DNA from 4 places in the Pseudomonas sp. H1_F01 genome. Region 2 is predicted to be linked to each of the others. Evidence: predicted binding sites of a transcription regulator. Region 2 holds the regulator's gene; each other region holds the start of a gene.

Region 1 (5,296 bases), 3.3 Mb from region 2:
TTCCATGCTGGCGATTTCCAACACCGTGCACATCCCGGACGCCGAGATCGAGCTGACGGCCATCCGCGCCCAAGGGGCAGGGGGGCAGAACGTCAACAAGGTCTCCAGCGCTGTGCATTTGCGCTTCGACATTCCGGCCTCGTCGCTGCCCGAGTTCTACAAGGAGCGGCTGCTGGCCCTGCGCGACAGTCGCATTACCAGCGATGGTGTATTGATCATCAAGGCCCAGCAATACCGTACGCAGGAACAGAACCGGGCCGATGCCCTGGAGCGCCTGACCGAACTGATCCTCAGCGCCACCAAGGTCGAAAAGAAGCGCCGTCCGACCAAACCGACCCTGGGTTCGAAAAAGCGTCGCCTGGAATCCAAGACCAAGCGCGGCTCGATCAAGGCCGGGCGCGGCAAGGTGGACTTCTAGCTTTTCTCCCGTTCCTGGCGATGCCTCGGCGCCTGTCGGTACAGGTAGACGCTCAATGCCAACCCGCCCAGGGCCGCCAGTGCGGCGAATAGAAAGATCGAGGCAAAGCCGAAGCCCGCGGCAATCGCACCGGCCAGCGGTCCGGTGATCCCCAGCGACAAATCAATGAACAGTGAATAAGCACCCACCGCCGCCCCGCGGCTGGAGGCCGGCACCAGGTTGACCGCTTCCACGCCCAGCGCCGGAAACACCAGGGAAAAGCCGAAGCCGCTCAACGCCGCGCCCGCCAGGGCCCAGTGGGCATCCGGTGCGAGCCACAACAGCAACAGGCCCAGGGTTTCCACCGACAGGCAGGCAATCGCCACACGAAAGCCGCCCAGACGGTTGATCAGGTTGCCGAACAGCAGGCGCGCGCCGATGAAGCTGGCGCCGAACAGGCTCAGGCACAGCACGGCGTTGTCCCAGTGCTGGGTGGCGTAGTACAGGGTGATGAAGGTCGCGATGGTGCCAAACCCGATGGAACCCAGGGCCAGGCCGCAGCCGTGTGGCAGCACACGCCCCAGCACGTGCATGAACGGCAGGCGTTCGCCAGTGACGATGGGCGCGGCGGTTTTGCGCCAGGCCAATGCCAACCCCAGCAAGCCGAGCAAGATAATGCTCACGCCCATGCTCCATAGCCCCAGCGCATTGACCAGCCACACCCCCAGCGGTGCGCCAATCGCCAGCGCGCCGTAACTGGCGATACCGTTCCAGGAAATCACCTTGGCGGTATTCGCCGCGCCGACCCGGCCGATGCCCCAGCCAATCGAACCGGAGCCCACCAGGCTTTCCGCGCTACCGAGCACCAGGCGACCGATCAGCAGGCTGATTAGGCTGAACGTTGGCAGGTGGGGCGTCCAGGCAGACACCAGCATGAACACACCACTCAGCCCGCAGCCGGCGAGGCCGAACATCACCGCGCGCTTGCTTCCCAGGTTATCGATGATTCGCCCTGCATAAGGACGACTGAGCAGAGTGGCCAGGTATTGCACGCTGATCACCAACCCGGCGATCACCGCGCCGAAGCCCAGTTCGCCGTGGACGAACCCGGGCAGTACGGCCAGGGGAATGCCGATATTCAGGTAGCCGATGAATGTGAACAGGACGATGGAAACGACTTGCAGCGTGACCGCCAGGGGGCGCTGGGAATCTGACATGGGGTAAAGGTCCACGGAGCAGCAGGATAGGTAGGCTGCTTATGATAACGGCGACCGTGGGGTCAGGGCGGGGAAAAGTAAAACTATTTGCCCAATGGTGGTTCAGCTGCCGTTCTCACCGCTGACCAGGCGTGTGGTCACCAGTGCGGCGATGGCGTTTTCTTCGCTGCCAAAGCGCGCCAGCAGGGCTGCTTGTTTCTCGGCAGGAAGGCGGGTCCAGATCTCGACCATTTTTTCGGCAGTGCCGATCAGCACGCTGGCCTGGGCTTCGCTGAATGGAGGGGTGTCATCGGTCATGGAGGGCTCGGGATTCAGGCAGTGTGGAAAGCGCATCTTAGCGCTTTCCACACGGTCTGGTGGTGCGGGTCAATCAGTCTTCGCTGTCGGCCTGGCGGCGTTCAGTGGCTTCTTTAGGCTCGGGTTGCTGGGCGTCTGCTTGCCCCCCGGCTTGTAGCGTGGTCGTCTGCTCAGTGTCGTGCAGGCTTGGGAAGGGGAGATTAGGGATCTCGTGCATATCGCGCTCCTCGCAAAGTCTGTGGATAGATCTGGTAGATCCGCGCTTTTACAAAGCCTGGGCAGGATACAGCAGGAGAAATGACAAAAAGACTTTTAAATCCCGTCGGGCCGACAAAAGGGATTGTCTGGACAAGTCATGACCAATCACTCCGTGCGGCGTCCTGGCGCAACTTTTTCAGCCCCGGCTACCGGCCGTTACCAGTGGTCGGCAAGGCTCAAGAATGCCTCTGCAAGGCCGATGGTCTGTACAAATCCTTTGGCATTCGGTTTCGACACCGGACATGGAAGTCGGGGCGTCGTTAGCTCTTTTTACCCCCACGAGATTCTTTCCATGTTTCTACAAAAATCCTTGAGAGCCCAGATCCTTGCCCTGCTCAGCGGCAGTCTGTTGGCGATGCTGCTGATCGCCCTGGCGTCCTTCCATTTCCTGTCCGAGGGTGTCCAGAATTATCGCCAACTGATTGATGGCCCGTTGCGCGCCTCACAATTGATCGACGAGGCCAACCTGCAATTCAAGGTGCAGGTCCAGGAATGGAAAAACGTCCTGTTGCGCGGCAAGCAGCCAGCGGACCTGGATAAGTACTGGAAGCAATTCGAGGAACGCCAGCACGATGTCCAGGGCATTCTGGGTGAGTTGATCGGGCACAAGGACCTCCCAGCCCAAATCAAGGCGCGCATTGAACGCCTGCGGGACGAACACCGTCAGTTGGGTTCGGCGTACCAGAAGGGCCGGGACGCGTTTGTGGCGGCAGGTGCTGATGCGACGGCTGGTGATGCAGCGGTCAAGGGCGTCGACCGTGCTGCCAGTGAGCAGATGAGTGAGCTGGTCGCCGAGTTGCACAAGATGGGCAGCGAGCAATCGGTGTCGATCAGTACCGGGGCCGACCGGACCATTCTGCTGGGTACTGTGGTGATGCTGGTCTCAGGCCTGCTGATTGGGGTGTTCAGCCTGTGGATGGTCAACCGCAATCTGGTGCAGCCTATCCGCAACCTGATCGCATACGTGACCCAATTGAGTCACGGTCGTTTCGCCGAGCGGGTCGTCAGCAATCGCCAGGACGAACTGGGCGATCTCGCCCTGGCGGCCAATACCTTGCGCGATTTCCTCGCCGAAACCTTCACGCGCCTGCAACGCAGTGCCACGGAGCTGGACAGTGCCAGCGGTGAACTCAATGCCATCGCCAGCCTGATGAGCCAAGGCACCAGCGAACAATTCGAACGCACCGATCAGGTGGCAACGGCAATGAACGAGATGTCCGCCACCGCCCAGGAAGTTGCCCGCCATGCCGCCGATGCGGCGCGGGCTGCCGATGATGCCGATCACTCGGCGCAGCAGGGCGAGAAAGTGATGCAGGGCACTATCCACACCATCACCCAGATGCGCGGCGAGATTGCCAACACGGCCACGGTGATCCGTCGTCTGGAAACCGACAGCGGGCGCATCGGTAAAGTGCTTGAAGTGATTCGCGGGATTGCCGAGCAGACCAACCTGCTGGCCCTCAACGCTGCCATCGAAGCGGCCCGGGCGGGGGAGGCCGGACGTGGTTTCGCGGTGGTCGCCGATGAGGTTCGCAACTTGGCCCAGCGCACGGCGTCATCGATCATCGAGATCAATCAGATTATCCAGACCGTGCAGACTGGCGCAGTGGACGCGGCCCAGGCCATCGAAAGCGGGCAGTCGCGCAGTGAAGAAAGTGTCGAGCAGGTGACCCAGGCCGGCGCCATGCTGGAACGCATCACCCAGGCGGTGGAAGCGATTCGCGACATGAACCGCCAGATCGCCACCGCCGCGGAAGAGCAGACCTCCGTGGCCGAAGACATCTCGCGCAACCTCACCGAAATCACCTGCATCGCCAGCACCAACCTCGACAATGTGCAGCGCACCGAAGCGGCCAGTCGGGATTTGCATGGGTTGTCGGGGCAGTTGAATGAAGTGACGGCGCGGTTGAGTGCCTAACCCCAGTGGCGAGGGAGCAAGCTCTCTCGCCACAAAAGCTTATGCGAACCTGAGGTGGATCAATCTCAATAATCGCGCCGCTTGCGAAATGCCCATCGGCCTGCAATCACGGTGAAGGTTGCCACCAGCGCCACCAGGATCCAGAAGCCCTCCGGATCACCGGCCAGCGGCACGCCGCCGACGTTCATGCCGAAGAAACCGGCAATGATGTTGATGGGCAATGCCAGGACCGTGACCACCGTCAGGGTGAACAGCGTGCGGTTGCTTTGTTCGTTGAGGTTGGCGGCGATCTCTTCCTGCAGCAGCTTGATCCGCTCGCCCAGGGCGGTGAGGTCGTTGATGATCAGGGCGAACTCCTCGGTGGACTTGCGCAACTCCTTGACGTCTTCCTTCTGCAGCCATTGCGGTGGGCGGTTGAGCAGGCGCAGCAACGAGCCTGGCTCCAGGGCCAGCAGGCGTTGCAGGCGTACCAGCACTCGGCGCTGGGCGCCCAACTCGGAGCGGTTGGTGGACAGTCGCGAAGAGAGCAGTTGGTCTTCGATCTGATCGACGTTGAGGCTGGTCTTGCGCACGATCTGGGTCAGCACTTCGCCTTGGTCGCGCAGCAGATGCACGAGCAGTTCCAGCGGTGAGCGAAAGCACTCGCCGGCCTTGACCGATGAGCGCAGCTTGTCGACCGAGTGCAAAGGTTGCAGCCGCGCGCTGATGATCAGCCGACTGTGCACGCAAACCCACAACGTCGATACATCCGAGGACACCAGGTTGCTGAGGTTGAACACCACATCGTTCACCACCGCCAGCAATGCCGAGTCCACATGTTCGATGCGGGTCGAGCGCGAGCCTTCGTGCAGGGCTTCGAAGAATTCCTGGGGCAAGGCCAGGTGGCTTTTCATCCAGCGCTCGCAGGCAGCGTGGGCCAGGTTCAGGTGCAGCCAGAGGAATTCGTCGGCGTCTTGCGGTTGTTGCAGGCTTTGCAGGGCCTGGGCCGAATCGATCTCCCTGCCACGCTCGCCGGGGCGGAAACGAAATCCGTAAAGCAGGCCGAACAGGTCCGGATCGCGATGGCTTTGGTCGATGCTGTGGTTCATGAGGGCTCGCTGGCGGGGAGTGCCTGTCGCGGCGACAACAGGGTCACTTGAGCGGCATCATTGCAGGGTTTTTTGAAGGTTTTGTGACAGGTGGCTGTGTCACTTGGACCGTTAGCCGTTT
Region 2 (5,296 bases):
GGCTGGCGTCGGCGCGGAAGCGATGGCCGAATCCAGCGCGTCAACGGCAAACGTGCCCTTGCCGTGCAACTGATCGAGCAAGGCTTCGAATTCGTCGTCGGTGATGTCGGAGTTGTCGCCCGCCGCTTTCGGGGCAGCCGGAGTCGCCGCTGGCGTGACCGCATCGGGAGCGAACTGGCCTTTGCCATGGAGCTGGTCGAGCAATGACTCGAACTCGTCGTCGGTGATTTCATCACTGGCGTCAGCTGTTGCATTGGCGGGCGGCGCAGCAGGTGCCGCCGGCGCTTCGGCTTGGGCCTTGACGGCGTTCAGCGAATCCAGCAGTTGTTCAAATTCGTTATCGGTGATGTCGCCCGACTCTTCGGCGACCGGCTCTTCAGCCACTGCCTCGGCAACCGGAGCCGCTTCATCAGCCGATTGCGGCTCCGCCAGGCGTGCCAGCGCGGCGAGCAACTCAGGCGTGGCAGCGGTGATCGGCGAGCGCTCACGCACTTCGCTGAACATGCTGTTGACCGCATCCAGCGCTTCAAGCACCACGTCCATCAGTTCCGAATCAACGCGACGCTCACCCTTGCGCAGGATGTCGAACACGTTTTCGGCAATGTGACAGCACTCCACTAGCTCGTTGAGCTGGAGGAAGCCGGCGCCTCCTTTTACAGTGTGGAAACCGCGAAAAATTGCATTGAGCAGATCCGCATCATCTGGTCGGCTTTCCAGCTCGACCAGCTGTTCGGACAGTTGCTCTAGAATCTCGCCGGCCTCAACCAGGAAATCCTGAAGGATCTCTTCATCGGCGCCGAAGCTCATTAATGGCTGCTCCTAAAACAGGGCTAAAACTCAGAATCCAAGGCTGGACAGCAAATCGTCCACATCGTCCTGACCGGACATAACGTCTTCTCTTTTATCGGCATGAATCTGCGGACCTTCACCCTGAGAGAGATGTTTTTGTGGATCTTTTTCAGCAAGCATCGCTTCACGGTCGTGTTCGATGCCTGCAAAGCGGTCTACCTGGCTGGCCATCAACACCAGTTTGAGCAGGTTACTTTCCACTTCGGTGACCAGTTGGGTCACACGCTTGATCACCTGGCCGGTCAGGTCCTGATAGTCCTGAGCCAGCAGAATATCGTTGAGGTTGCTTGCCACCGCGCGGTTCTCGGTGCTGCTGCGCGCCAGGAAACCGTCGACCCGACGGGCCAACTCCCGAAACTCTTCGGCGCCGACTTCGCGCCGCATGAACCGACCCCAGTCGGTGCTCAAGGCCTGGGCTTCTTCGCTCAGGCCGTTGACCAGGGGCGTTGCGCTTTCCACCAGGTCCATGGTGCGGTTGGCCGCGGCCTCGGTCAGCTTGACCACATAACCCAGACGCTCGGTGGCGTCGGTGATCTGCGAGACTTCCTCGGCCTGCGGCATATTCGGGTCGATCTGGAAATTGACAATCGCGCTGTGCAATTCACGCGTGAGCTTGCCCACCTCCTGATACAGACCGCGGTCACGGGTCTGGTTGAGCTCATGGATCATTTGAACCGCATCGCCAAAACGACCTTTTTCAAGGCTGTCGACCAGTTCGCGGGCATGTTTTTTCAGGGTCGATTCGAAATCACCCATTGAAGATTCGTTATCCATAGCTCCCCCGTGGCGCCGTTAACCGATGCGTTCGAAGATTTTTTCAATCTTCTCTTTCAACGCCTGGGCCGTGAAGGGTTTGACCACATAGCCGTTTACACCGGCCTGGGCCGCTTCGATGATCTGCTCGCGCTTGGCTTCGGCAGTGACCATCAGCACCGGAAGATGCTTGAGTTTTTCGTCGGCACGCACCTGGCGCAACAGGTCGATACCGGTCATGCCCGGCATGTTCCAGTCGGTGACCAGAAAATCGAAGTTGCCACTGTGCAACATCGGGAGCGCAGTGGTCCCGTCATCTGCTTCGGCCGTGTTGGTGAACCCAAGGTCACGCAACAGGTTTTTTATGATCCGCCGCATCGTTGAGAAGTCATCAACGATGAGGATTTTCATGTTCTTGTCCAATTCGACCTCCAAGCAGTCTTAAACGCGCCCAGCACCTGGACGCGCCATTTCAATCAATCCGGCACAACACTCGACAACGGTCTGGAGCACCACGGATGGAGACTGGCACAGCACCTGCCAGGCCAGCCTCGTTCGCAGTGTCCCCACACTGCCTGTCAACGCGCTCGCCACTCCCCCAAACGCCCCCGCAAACGGGCCGCGCACTGGCTGTGTAACTGGCTGACCCGCGATTCGCTGACCCCCAGGACCTCACCGATTTCCTTGAGGTTCAGCTCTTCGTCGTAGTACAGCGCCAAGACCAGCCGCTCACGCTCCGGCAAATTGGCAATCGCTTCCGCCAGCGCGCTCTGGAAACGTTCATCTTCCAGGTCACGCGACGGCTCCATGTGAGCACTCGCGTTATCCTCGTGCAGCCCTTCATGTTCGCCGTCCTGCAACAGGTCGTCGAAACTGAACAGGCGGCTGCCCAAGGTATCGTTCAAAATCCCGTAATAATCGTCGAGACTCAACTGGAGTTCGGCCGCAACCTCGTGATCTTTAGCGTCACGCCCGGTTTTAGCTTCAATTGCCCGAATTGCATCACTGACCATGCGGGTATTGCGGTGTACCGAACGCGGCGCCCAATCGCCCTTGCGGACTTCATCGAGCATGGCACCGCGAATGCGAATACCGGCATACGTCTCGAAACTCGCGCCCTTGCTCGCGTCGTATTTGTTCGACACTTCGAGCAGGCCGATCATGCCCGCCTGGATCAAGTCTTCAACCTGGACACTGGCCGGCAACCGCGCCAGCAAGTGATAGGCGATACGCTTGACCAGTGGCGCGTAACGCTCGATCAATTCGTATTGGGCGTCCCGTGCCGATTTTTTATAGAGATGGTTGTAACCGCTGGCTGTCATAGCACGGGCCCTGCTGTTTGTTGCACAAGACGCTCGACGAAAAATTCCAGATGCCCGCGAGGGTTGGCCGGCAGTGGCCAGGTATCGACCTTCTGGGCGATGGCCTTGAACGCCAGCGCGCATTTGGAGCGTGGAAAGGCTTCATAAACGGCACGTTGCTTCTGGACGGCCTTGCGTACGCTTTCGTCGTAAGGCACTGCGCCGACGTATTGTAGGGCGACGTCCAGGAAGCGATCCGTGACCTTTGTCAACTTGGCGAACAGGTTGCGTCCTTCCTGCGGGCTCTGGGCCATGTTGGCCAGGACGCGGAAGCGGTTCATGCCATAGTCGCGGTTAAGCAACTTGATCAGGGCATAGGCGTCGGTGATGGACGTCGGTTCGTCGCAGACCACCAGCAGCACTTCCTGGGCCGCGCGGACGAAACTGACGACCGAGTCACCGATACCGGCTGCGGTGTCGATCACCAGCACATCGAGGTTGTCGCCGATGTCGCTGAAAGCCTGGATCAGGCCCGCGTGCTGGGCCGGGGTCAGGTGAACCATGCTCTGGGTGCCTGAGGCAGCCGGCACGATGCGAATCCCGCCCGGCCCCTGCAACAACACGTCACGCAGCTCACAGCGCCCTTCAATCACGTCCGCCAGCGTGCGTTTGGGTGTAAGCCCCAACAACACGTCGACGTTCGCCAGGCCCAGGTCGGCGTCCAGCAGCATGACCCGTCGGCCAAGCTCTGCCAGAGCCAGGGACAAGTTCACTGACACGTTAGTCTTCCCGACGCCACCTTTGCCGCCGGTCACCGCGATCACCTGTACGGGATGCATGCTGCCCATGTTCGTTCTTTACCTTGTCTTACTTAGACGGAGGCCACATTACTGGCTGCGCGTTCGCATACGGAACAATGCATGGCAGACCATCGATGTAGGTACAAAAAATATTCATGATTACCTCAGCCGACCTGCTTGGTCGGGCTGTGGTAGATATCAGCGAACATATCAGCCATGGCTTCTTCGCTGGGTTCTTCCTGCATTTGCACACTCACGGCACGACTGACCAGTTGATGACGGCGCGGCAGATGCAAATCATCCGGGATCCGCGGCCCGTCGGTCAGGTAGGCCACCGGTAATTCATGACCGATCGCCAGGCTCAACACCTCGCCCAGGCTTGCCGTTTCGTCCAGCTTAGTCAGGATGCAGCCGGCCAGCCCGCAGCGTTTGTAGCTGTGGTATGCGGCGGTTAGAACCTGTTTCTGGCTGGTGGTTGCCAACACGAGATAATTTTTTGACTTGATACCGCGTCCGGCCAGGCTTTCGAGCTGCATGCGCAGGGCTGGATCGCTGGCTTGCAGGCCTGCGGTATCGATCAGCACGACGCGTTTGCGCAGCAGCGGCTCCAGCGCCTGGGCCAGGGACTGGCCCGGATCCACATGGGTCACCGACACATTGAGGATCCGGCCGAGGGTCTTGAGTTGCTCCTGGGCACCGATGCGGAAACTGTCCATGCTCACCAGGGCAATGCTCTGGGCGCCGTACTTGAGTACATAACGGGCGGCGAGCTTGGCCAGGGTGGTGGTCTTGCCCATGCCGGCAGGACCGACCATGGCAATTACCCCGCCTTCTTCCAGCGGCTCGACTTCCGGGGTCGCGATCATCCGCGCCAGGTGCGCCAGCAACATGCGCCAGGCCTGGCGAGGCTCTTCGATACCATTGATCAGCGCCAGCAGGTCCCGGGACAACGGGCCGGACAGGCCGATGCGTTGCAGGCGACGCCACAGGTTGGCCTGGGCTGGACGGCTGCCTTGCAGCTGGTTCCAGGCCAGGGAGCCGAGCTGGACTTCCATCAGCTCGCGCAGGCTGTTGAGTTCAAAGCGCATCGAGTCCAGGGCGCGCGGATCGACACCCCGGGCAGGCGCCGCGGGCGCCGGCTCAGGACGACGCGGTTCGGCGTGGGCCTGCTCGATCAGCGGTTCGGCAGCCGTCAACGGCAGGCCGGCCGTCAGCGGCTGACCGGCGAACAATTGACGATTGGTGCCTGCCGCGGCCTCGCCTTCACTGCTGCGCAGGCTCAACTCGGCCTGGGCGCTGGCGATGCGCGATTGAGTCTTGCGCAGCTCATCTTCGAGTTCCATGTTCGGAACCCGCGGGGCCAGCGCAGACAGTTTGTAATCCAGGGCCGCCGTCAGCTCGACACCGCCGGCGATACGACGGTTGCCAATGATGGCTGCTTCAGCGCCCAGCTCGTCACGAACCAGTTTCATGGCCTGACGCATGTCGGCGGCGAAAAAACGCTTCACTTGCATAAACCACTACCTCAGCCGTTGGGCCCTACTGTCGCAACGATGGTCACTTGCTTGTTGTCCGGTATTTCCTGGTACGCCA
Region 3 (5,296 bases), 1.7 Mb from region 2:
TCCCACAGGAGAATGGAGACGCCTCAGCGCACCTTGAACCGCCCCATGATCGCATTCACACGCGTGTTGGCCTCCAGCAGTTGCCGGGTATTGGCCTCGCTGGCCAGGCCGCCCTCCACCAACTCCTCCACCATGTGACGGATTTGCACCATGCTGCGATTGATCTCCTCGGTCACCGCGCTCTGTTGCTCGGCGGCGGTGGCGATCTGGGTGCTCAGGCTGTTGATCTGACTGACGGAGCCGGCCATTTCGTCCAGGCCCGAGTTGACTCGAGAGGTGGCATCGGCGGCTGACTGGCAACTGGCCTGGGTATTTTCCATGGCTGCGACCGACGAACTCACGCCTTGGGTCAGGCGGGCCAGCATTTCGTTGATTTCCGATGTGCTGGCCTGGGTGCGGGCAGCGAGGGCGCGTACTTCGTCGGCCACCACGGCAAAACCACGGCCTTGCTCACCGGCCCGGGCGGCTTCAATGGCCGCGTTGAGGGCCAGCAGATTGGTCTGCCCGGCGATGGCGCCGATGACGCCGAGGATCTCGGTGATGCGCTGGGCATCCTGTTGCATGCTTTCGACCTTGCGGGTGGCGCTGGCCACTTCATCGATCAGAGCCACCACACTGTTGGACGCCTCACCAACCACCACGCGGGAGCGATCGGCATGCTCATTGGCGCGTTGGGTGAACGCCGCGGTCTCGGCCGCGTTTTGCGCGACGCTTTCAGCCGTGGAGCTCATCTGGGTAATGGCAGTCACGGTCTGGTCGGTTTCCGAGGCGTGGCGCATCAGGATTTCGCTGGTGTGGGCCGAGGTCCGCTGCAGATCGCCCAGGCTCGACGCCATGGCGCCCGTGGCCTGGGTGACTTCGCCGATCATGCTTTGCAGGTAAGCGATGAAGCGGTTGACCGAATGGCCGATCGCTCCCAGCTCGTCCTCGGCCCGGATGGTGATGCGTCGGGTCAGGTCGGCATCGCCAGTGGACAAGGCGTCGATGTTGCCTTTGAGGACCTTCATGCGGTGGGTCAACTGACGGATAGCGTAAAGCTGTATCAACACCAGCAGGATCACCATCGGGATCTGCAGCAGGCTAAGCGTGTTCAGTACATCGTCGCGCTGGGCCGTGATCAGGCGGGTTGGCAAGGCGGTCGCCAGGAACCACGGCGAACCTTCGATAGGGCGCATGAAGAACGTGCTGGCCTCGCCCTTGTTGTCGAACTCGACCCGTTGCAGGGGCTGGTCGCGCTTGGCCAGGCCCGCCTTGACCTGGGTGGCGAATGGCGAGGTGGTCGCCAGTTCGCTGATGTTCTTCAGTACGATCGGCCCACTGATGCGCGAACTGTTGCTGATGATTTTGCCGTCGCCCTCGACGATCAGCATCTCGGCGCCCAGGTCGGCTTCCTTGCGCGCTACCAGGTCATTGAAGAAGCCCAGGGTCACGTCAATGGTGGAAACACCGTAAGGCACGCCGTTTTTCTGGATGGCCATGGCGCAGTTGGTGCGTGGTTCGGCGCTGGCGTCATCTTTATAGGCCGCGGCCCAGGCACATTTGCCAGGAGGGGTGGCCATGCCGCCTTTGTGCCAGGGTTGTTCGTAATAGTTGGGCGCGGCGTCACTGTTCCAGAAGGTATTGACCGCCAGCTTGCCGGACGCGTCGCGGTGCCAGAACGTGCTGAATTTGTTGCGCCCCTCGGCCCGCTGGTTGGGCAACGGCCAGATCCCGCCGCCGAAGACTTTCAGCTCGCCATACTGATCCACCAGCCCCGGCAACACTTTGTCGATGGCATCGCTGTCGAGCAGCGGGATGGTCTGGGTGATGCTGCGTTGCTGGGCCTGGACTTTGTTCAGTTCGCCCTGGATCTGCTCGGCGACCTCGGCAATGCGGTTCAGCGCCACTTGCTCCTCGGTGTGACGCAATTTCGGTGCGACCAAGTAGCTGATGCCGACAACGGTCAGGATAGATAACACCAGGATGAACAGAACCAGGAACAGCGTGTAGCGGGCCTGAATGGTGCGCAGTGATGGCATGTTGGTGTGTTCCTTGCGCGAGGGCGACGTTCAGAAACAGTTGGGATGGGCGTACCAAGTTGTATCGGCGTCCATGCCGATAGCTTGAGCGAAGCGGGGGGACGTCGCGTCAGGCGGCCGAGCTGGCTTGCGTGTCTTTCGAGGCTTGGGCGTGAACCTGCCATTCATCGTGGAGACGTTGCATGAAGGCGGACTCCAGATTGAGCTTGCGCGGCTGTGACACACGGTGGAACAACGCCTGCCAACCTTGCGCAGTGTCGCTGGGCATTATTCCTGTGAAGAAGAAACCAGCGGTGCGCAGCAGGTGGTAGTCAGTGCAAAAGTGCCGACCGAGTCCGAGTCGGATTGAAAGCGGCCAATGGGCTGGCAGCTGTCGCAGCTGCCCGACGAGGCCGACATCCATGCGTTCGGCAAAGATGTCGACTCGTCCGGGCAAATGATTTATCCGTAACGGTTGAATCCCCGGTGGCGTGTCGTCGTGGAGGGTCCCGAACTGCGAAGCCAGTGGAGTCATTAGCCATTGGCAGGGTGCGGGCCACTGGACAGGCGGCAGCGGTCGAAAGTCCCCACCGATGGCCTGACAGCCGATCACGATGGTTTCGGCCTGGTCCGTGGCGAACGGCGAGGGTACGAAGTCGGGCAGCAGGCCGACATCATGAAAACCAAGCCGTTGGGACAGTCGTTGGCTGTAGGGATGGCTCGTAACCTGTTTGATCGACAGCCTGGCAAGCCCGAGCGCCTGACAACGGTCCAGGAGTTGCTGTCCCAGCCGCGTGGCAATCTGTCCGCCCTGCGAGTCGGGATCCACCGCCACCAGCGCCAGCTCGGCATCTTGGGTCGCCAACTGTTGGCGGCACAGCGCAGCATGACCGACCACGCGGTCGTCGATCATGGCGACCAACGAGTGCCACCGCCCCTGCAGATTATGTTGGCAGATCATCTGCGGCATGTAGACGTCCGGCGAGACGTAGTGATCGCCATAGACTCGGCGGAACAGCTCGCAGGTGTCGGCACTGTCCGACGGCCTGAACGGCCTGATGACCAAGTGGCTCATCCGATGCTCCTTGCTGGCAGCGCACCGTAGACCCGACGATCAATGATCGACAGATGCTTGCCGGAGCGGGGATGACGTTCCAGGTCCTGCGCAGCACAAGCCTGGACACTCAGGTCGAGTTTATCGATTCCTGGATATTGCTCGATCAAGGCGTCCTTCAGCGCTCGCGAGTGTGTTTGGTCAGCGTCAGCCTGTGCATCGGGCAGCCACTTGAGTAGCAGGTGATCATTATCCTGGACGTGCTCGATAATCAACTGCCATTGAAGATTGCCGCCCACGCGCCGGACGATGCCGCTGATTTCTTCAGGGAATAGCGACAACACGCCAACCCGTACTCGACGGCTTTGTGCGCTGCGCCCTTGGAGGGCGAACTTGCGCTGTGGCGTACCGACAGGTTCGCACCAACTGGCCCGGTCTCCTACCGGGTACCTGACGATGGGCATCAGGGTCCGGGTGAAATTGGTCACCACCAGGTTTCCGGTTTGACCGCAGGCATCGATGACCTCACCGCTCAGGTCGTCGATAATCTCCACCCGTGTCTGTTCGTCGAACACGCGATGCTCGCCCAAGTCGCAATCGGCTGTGCTGGCGCCTACCAGGCCGGCATCCACGCTGGCGTATCCGATCGACGCAAAGCGTGCCCGCGGAAATGCCCGCTTCAAGGTCGGCATCTGGCTTTCGAACAGGTTCTCGCCGCCAAACAGGACGGTGGTGATCTGTGGCAGCGTTCGCCCCTGTCCATTGACATGGCTGGCGAATGCCAACAAGTGGGCAGGCACGCCGACCAGCACATTGATGCGGTGGTCGGCGATGGCCTCGGCCAAGGGATCAAGTTTTACCGACCCGGTGAAGGGAAACTCGGTGATAGGTACATTCAAGCTGCAAAGGGCGCCGTGAATAAACAGGAAACTGGCGTACAGGTCTCCGGAAAAAAACAGATTGGCGATTCGATCCCCTGCAACCAGCTGGGCTGACAGGCTGCGACCGAAGCAGTCGAGCATCATCTGCCATTCAGCGTGGGTGTACACCGACATTTTGCCTTGGCTGGTCGTGCCGCCGGTTTTGAAAACCAGCGCATCCCTGACTTTATCGGTCAGTACTCGCCAGGTATCCAGGTCATGGCTGCCTTTCCAGTATTCATTTACATCGACAATCGGCCATTGTCCGAAGTCGCATCCCTGGACGGGCAAGTGGCATAGCTGAGTGTTATAGAACGCTGAGTGCGTGCGGATATGGTTGAACCATTGCTCATAGGCTAATGAAGCGCTCATCAGGATTTTCTCAAGGCTTGAAGGTTTGCTTATCGAAAATGGGCGAGATCAACTGGCCAGGATTCGACGGTCAATCACCAGCGGGACTTTGCCGCTGTGTTTATTACGTTCGAAGTGCTCCACCGGACAGCAATGGACTTCCAGGACCAGCAGCGTGGCATCGACGGATAGGCGCAGCGGTGCTAGCTCCAGCACTTGGCGTCGAACCGTTTCGGCGTCGCCATCGGTGCGAATCAGCAAGCGTTCACAGCCGCCACTCCCATGGTCGAGCACGATTTGAATGGCTGCTTGCGCCCGTTCGGCCAGTTCCTGGGTGTTGATGAGCTCCGTGGCGATGCGTACCAGGCGACCGTGGCGCTCGCGTAACTCGAATCTCGGCGACTCCAGGCCACAAGCGCAGGGGCCGGGTAACCAGCGTCCCAGATCGCCGACTTCATATCGCAGGAGGGGGCGCGCCTGGCGTATGCGAGAGGTGAACAGCATGCGTCCGGTTTCCCCGGGAGCGACCGGCTTATCCTGTTCAAGATGGACGATTTCCAAGGACTGAATGCCGTCCATGAGGTGGAACACGCCATTGTCGCTGGCGATGCAGGCATGACCGAGGGGGCCTGCGTCGACGGTGCCGTAGATGGCTGAGCAAATGCGTGCGACGCCACACTGCTGCAATAACCTGTGGCTGTCTTGCCCAAGGTGCTCGCCACCCAGCATGACTTTGCGGACGCCGCCGTACGCTTGCAGCACCGGCTGCTGGCTGGAGAACAGGCGATGCAAGGTACTCGGCATGCCGACCATCGTGTTGATTCGCTGAGCGACAATCAGCTTCGCAATCTCGTCGAAGGTGTCATCCGATGGTGCGCTCATGGGGTAATGCACGACCTTCATCTGTTCCAGGATTTTCGTGAAACTGAGGAATCCGCCGTACAGGCTGCCGCCATAAAAAAGATTGATGACCC
Region 4 (5,296 bases), 1.1 Mb from region 2:
CCCGGCGCCGGCGGTTGACCGAGCTGGGTACGCTTGGGGTCGACGAAGCGTGCGCCAGGGATATGGCCGGTGCTGTAGCGGGCGGCGCTGGTCAGGTCCACCAGAATCAGTTCGCGGGTGTCGAGGCGCGGCAGCAGCTCGCTCGGCTCGATCACCAGCGGCAAGCCAGAGAAGTCAGGCATGTGAGGTCTCCAGGGGCGCAAAGGGAAAAGATTGTAGCAAGTTCAGCGGCCGCGGTTGGTAAAGGTATGCAGGGCCCGTTCGATGCATTGCACGGTTTTGCCGAAGGCTTGCACGGTCACGTCCGAGAACGGTCCGCCGCCCTGGTCCACCACCACCAGCATGATCACCCGGCCATTGCAGGTCAGCGAGCGCAGCAGCAGGTGCTCCCCGCGAAACAGGCTGCGCAGGCCCGGTGGCAGCAGCGCCGAAAACTGCGCGTTGTTGTCCGGGTTCAGGCGAACCTGGGCCTGCTGGGCCAGCAACCGCTGCACTATTTTGCTCTGGCTGATGGTAAAGCTCATGGCCGCGGCTTCTTTGGGCAGGCCGGCGGTCTGGTGTACGCGCACGCTGGTCTGGTTGCGGTCGGCCATCAGGATCATCACCCGGCGCATGCCGCAAGCCACCAACACGTCCCGTGCCGAGGTGGTCAGGTGCATGGCATTGCTGAAGGGGCTCGGTTCCACCAGCAGTGCGGAACATTGCTTGCGCCACTGGCTCAGGTCCTCGGCGCTGGGTGGGGGAGCAGGTAGCAAGCCGGGGTGGATGCGACGGCTGCCCCAGGGCCAGAGCAACGCCACGGCCGGATGCCAGAGGTCTGGCATGGCGTCATGACGGGCGCTGGTGACGGCTTGTTGGTGCAGCTGTTGCTGAACCTCATCCATCGGCATCTGCAGGTACAAACTGGTGAGGTATTGCCAGCGGGCACTGTGGGGGCCGTCCCAGGCCTGTTGCGCTGAGAGTGCCAGGCCGTTGGCCAGCAACACGGTATTGGCCGGTTGATTGAGCCAGCGCCGCAGGGTTGGGTCGTCGTCCAGGCGATTCTGCTGGCGCAGCGGGTGCTCGCTGTCCCGGGCGATGCGCAGAACCTGCACCAGCTCGCGGCGTTCATTGAGCAGCAGGCGATAACCTTGCGTCACCCAGATCGGCAGGCGCCAGGTCTCTGCCAGCGCCAGGCAGATTTTCATCAGGCTGACGCCGAACAATTCGCGCTCAACCTTGCGCGCGGGCTCGCCTTTGTGGACGACCCGCAATTCCCACTCCCCCAGCAACCGCGGGTGAGTCAGGGCCAGTGGCCAGAGCGGCGAGAGAAACAACAGGCTGCCCCAGTGAATGTCCTGCCACAGTCGCGCCAGGCGGCTGGCAAAAAAGCCATTGGCCTGTTGCGTGGCGTGTTGGCTGATCAATTGCAGCTGGCGCAAGGCGATGGGGATTTCGTGCCCTGGCAACGACGGCAGGCGAGCGAGCAGTTCCTCGGTACGTTTGAGACCGAGGCGGTTGATGGCCACTTCGAGATTTTCCGCAGGTTCAGCAAGGCTGCCATGGGTGTGATGGTTGGCCTCGCGGATGACGCTCAGGGCCAGGGCGGGGCTGTCCTGCATCAGTTCGGCGATGTCACGCAACGAGCGGCGGCTGTCGGCAATGGCCTTGCAGACCAGGTCATGGCTGACCTGGGGCACCGGCAGGTGCACGCCATCGAGCAGCTTCACCCAGCCTTCGAGGGTGGTCGGTCGTGGCGTTGGAACCTTCGTTTCGTTAGTCATGGCTGGACGTGATCATCGTATGAATTCTCTACGCCCGGAACGGGGCAAATTGGCTTTTCGCCAGAACAGCCTATAGTCTGGCGCAGTTTTGCCGATAAGTAGAAGAAGAGATTTTTCAGCTTCCGAATATGACCTTGAACCCGACTTAAATAAGTACTTTCTATCTATGGCTAAAATTATCGGCATCATCGTCGTGTTCGCGAGCGTGCTCGGCGGATACGTGCTTTCCCATGGCAAGATTGCCGCCCTGATCCAACCTTTCGAGGTGATGATCATCGGTGGCGCGGCCCTCGGTGCATTCCTGCAGGCCAACCCCGGCTACATGACGATGCACGTGCTCAAGAAATCCCTGGGCATGTTCAGTTCGCGTTTCAGCCACACCTTCTACCTCGAAGTGCTGGGCCTGATCTACGAGATCCTCAACAAAAGCCGCCGTGAAGGCATGATGGCGATCGAAGGCGATATCGAAGACGCTGCCGCCAGCCCGATTTTCGCCAAGTACCCTGCGGTACTCAAGGACGCTCGCATGACGGCGTTCATCTGTGATTACCTGCGCATCATGTCGTCCGGTAACATGGCGCCCCATGAACTCGAAGGCCTCTTCGACATGGAGTTGTACAGCCTCAAGGAAGACCTGGAGCATCCATCCCACGCGGTCACCGGTATCGCCGACGCCATGCCTGGCTTCGGTATCGTCGCGGCGGTATTGGGTATCGTGGTGACCATGGCGTCCCTGGGCGACGGCGACCAGAAGTCCATCGGCTTGCACGTTGGTGCGGCACTGGTGGGTACCTTCTTCGGTATTTTGGCCGCATACGGTTTCTTCGGCCCGCTGGCCCACTCCCTGGCCCACGACGCCAAGGAAGAACTCAACGTCTACGAAGCCATCAAGGCTTCCCTGGTGGCCTCGGCCTCCGGCATGCCGCCATCGCTGGCGGTGGAGTTCGGTCGCAAGGTCCTGTACCCGGCGCACCGTCCAAGCTTCGCCGAGCTGGAACAAGCGGTTCGCGGTCGTTAGTGCTTTGCTTTGCAAATACGTTCCTTTTTTGGCGAGTGGCTGTTGCTGCCAGACAAGGCGCCGCGACGAGTCATAGCCCGCTATGGCGAGGAGCGGCAACGCCGTATGGCAGCAACAGGCACCGTCAAAATGGAACAGTATTTGTGAAGCAGAGCACCTAGGTCATGGAAAATAACCAGCCGATTATAATCAAGCGCGTCAAGCGCATCGCCGCGGGGCATCACGGGGGCGCCTGGAAAATCGCCTTCGCCGACTTCGCGACGGCGATGATGGCGTTCTTCCTGGTGCTGTGGCTGCTGTCCACGGCAACCCCGGAACAGAAGATCGCCATCGCCGGTTACTTCAAGGACCCGGTCGGTTTTACTGAAAGCGGCACGCCGTACATCATCGACCTGGGCGGATCACCGACCCTGGCACCGGATACGACCCTCAACCCCGAAGTCAAATCCCAGCCCCAGCCCGACAAGGTGACGACGGACACCGAGCAGGTCGAAGGCATGGCCGAGCAGATCGAGCGCGAACGCCTGGAATTGTTGCTGCAGGAATTGCAGAACAAGGTCGAAGAGAACCCGCAACTGCAGAAATTCAAGGACCAGATCCTGTTCGAGATCACGCCGAACGGCTTGCGCATCCAGATCATGGACGCCGAGAACCGGCCGATGTTCGACTCGGGTAGTGCGCGCCTGAAACCTTATTTTGAAGACATTCTGCTGGCCATGGCCGACACCATCAAGGCGGTGCCGAACAAGATCAGCATCAGCGGTCATACCGATGCCAAGCCCTACGTCGGCAAAGGTGATTTCGGCAACTGGGAGCTGTCCGCCAACCGTGCCAACGCGGCACGTCGCGCCCTGGTGGCTGGCAGTTATCCGGACGAGCAGGTGGCGCGGGTGGTGGGTTACGCATCCTCGGCGTTGTTCGACCGCAAGGACCCGTTCAACCCGGTCAACCGGCGTATCGATATCGTGGTGTTGACCAAGAAGGCCCAGCAAGCCATCGAAGGTTCGCAAACCGATGACCCTGCACCGGATCCGGCCCAGGGCCAGGGCGCGCCGGGTGAAGTGCCGGCCACGCCTGGGGCTGCGGTTGATCCGAACGCCTTGCCAGCGGATCAGCAACCCGTGCCGGCCCATGAGCTGCGCGAACGCCTGAACCTGTTCGACGCGGCGCCCAAGCCGGCCGAGCCGCCGGTACAGTGATCTGACTGGCGATAGCAAACCTGTGGCGAGGGGATTTATCCCCGCTGGGTTGCGCAGCAGCCCCTCTTTTCATCTGATACTCGAGATGGAATACAAAGGGGGGCGCTTCGCGCCCCAGCGGGGATAAATCCCCTCGCCACAATTGTGTCCGGCTCACATCCGGGTCAGTAACTGCTTTCCGGCAAGCTGGCGATGATCGAGCGGTAGCTGTTCATCCGCTGCTGATGCACGCGACCTTCTTCCAGCGCCTTGAGCAGGGCACACCCGGGCTCGCGGTCGTGCTTGCAGTCGCGGAAGCGGCAGGTGCCGATCAGCTCATTGAACTCGATGAACCCGGCTTCCACATCGGCCCGGCTGACGTGGCCCAGGCCGAACTCGCGGATGCCCGGTGAGTCGATCAATTCACCGCCGCCGGGGAAGTGGAACAGCCGCGCGGTGGTGGTGGTGTGGGTGCCCTGGCCGGACAGCTCGGACAACGGCCCGACGCGCGTCTCGACGTCCGGCAGCAGGCTGTTGACCAGCGATGACTTGCCGACGCCGGACTGGCCGACGAACACACTGATGTGCCCGTCCAGTTGCTGTTGCAATTGCTCCATGCCGTTGCCGTGGTGGGCCGAGACTTCCAGTACCGGGTAACCCAGATCCCGATAGACCGACAGCAGGGCGTTCAGCGCCGGGGCGTTGTGCTCGTCGATCAGGTCGAATTTGTTGAGCAGCAACAACGGACGGATGCCGGCGTGTTCGGCGGCCACCAGATAACGGTCGATCAGGTTGGCGTGGGGTTCGGGCAGCGGGGCGAACACGATGACGATCATGTCGACGTTGGCGGCCACGGGCTTGAGCTGGCCCCGGCTGTCCGGACGGCACAGTTCGGTGTGGCGCGGCAATTGCGCGACGATCACGCCGATGCCCTGGTTGCCGGCACGCCAGACGACCTGATCGCCCGTCACCAGCGCCGGCAGGTTGGCGCGCAAGTGGCAGCGGAACACTTGGCCGGCCAGCTCGCCTTCCCGGGCTTCGACCTCGACCTGCACGCCGAAGTGGGCGATCACCAGGCCGGTCTGTTCAGGGCCCAGGTCGCCACCCTCCAGGGCTTCGACAGCACTGGATTCGCGTTTGGCGGCGCGGGCGGCGCGCTCGCCCTGGATCTTTTCGATGCGCCAGTTTTGACGACGATTGAGTTGGCGTTTGGCCATGGGTGTTCCGTATGAAGAAATGCAGCGAATAGGGTAAAACGGTCGCGAGTTTAGCACGCCCAAGGGGCGGCCTAGGCTAAACTGCGTGGCTACGCCGAGGAGCTTCCCTATGCAAAACCC

The links. Region 2 encodes FliA, which starts transcription of late flagellar genes. Its sites were predicted from a motif close to CTAAAGTTTNNNNNNNNNNNGCCGNTAA; they were not measured.
Region 1: a site for FliA is predicted at 2,345-2,372, ahead of AB4O09_RS08115 (methyl-accepting chemotaxis protein). Genes of this name have one in related genera too.
Region 3: a site for FliA is predicted at 2,080-2,107, ahead of AB4O09_RS15210 (methyl-accepting chemotaxis protein). Genes of this name have one in related genera too.
Region 4: a site for FliA is predicted at 1,834-1,861, ahead of motA (flagellar motor stator protein MotA). Genes of this name have one in related genera too.

The regions. Positions count from the first base shown of each region.
Region 1 covers NZ_CP162823.1:1,769,085-1,774,380, forward strand. Annotated here, with positions in the region: gene arfB (alternative ribosome rescue aminoacyl-tRNA hydrolase ArfB) at 5-418, shown strand; gene AB4O09_RS08100 (MFS transporter) at 415-1,614, opposite strand; gene AB4O09_RS08105 (hypothetical protein) at 1,717-1,947, opposite strand; gene AB4O09_RS08110 (hypothetical protein) at 1,985-2,128, opposite strand; gene AB4O09_RS08115 (methyl-accepting chemotaxis protein) at 2,462-4,087, shown strand; gene AB4O09_RS08120 (transporter) at 4,153-5,175, opposite strand.
Region 2 covers NZ_CP162823.1:5,036,612-5,041,907, forward strand. Annotated here, with positions in the region: gene AB4O09_RS22685 (chemotaxis protein CheA) at 1-807, opposite strand, end outside; gene AB4O09_RS22690 (protein phosphatase CheZ) at 838-1,623, opposite strand; gene AB4O09_RS22695 (chemotaxis response regulator CheY) at 1,642-2,013, opposite strand; gene fliA (RNA polymerase sigma factor FliA) at 2,181-2,924, opposite strand; gene fleN (flagellar synthesis regulator FleN) at 2,921-3,751, opposite strand; gene flhF (flagellar biosynthesis protein FlhF) at 3,868-5,217, opposite strand; gene flhA (flagellar biosynthesis protein FlhA) at 5,229-5,296, opposite strand, start outside.
Region 3 covers NZ_CP162823.1:3,314,803-3,320,098, forward strand. Annotated here, with positions in the region: gene AB4O09_RS15210 (methyl-accepting chemotaxis protein) at 24-2,018, opposite strand; gene AB4O09_RS15215 (GNAT family N-acetyltransferase) at 2,128-3,072, opposite strand; gene AB4O09_RS15220 (phenylacetate--CoA ligase family protein) at 3,069-4,343, opposite strand; gene AB4O09_RS15225 (acyl-CoA reductase) at 4,392-5,296, opposite strand, start outside.
Region 4 covers NZ_CP162823.1:6,168,939-6,174,234, reverse strand. Annotated here, with positions in the region: gene AB4O09_RS27845 (rhodanese-like domain-containing protein) at 1-182, opposite strand, end outside; gene AB4O09_RS27840 (HDOD domain-containing protein) at 225-1,763, opposite strand; gene motA (flagellar motor stator protein MotA) at 1,930-2,781, shown strand; gene motB (flagellar motor protein MotB) at 2,946-3,980, shown strand; gene rsgA (small ribosomal subunit biogenesis GTPase RsgA) at 4,145-5,176, opposite strand; gene orn (oligoribonuclease) at 5,286-5,296, shown strand, end outside.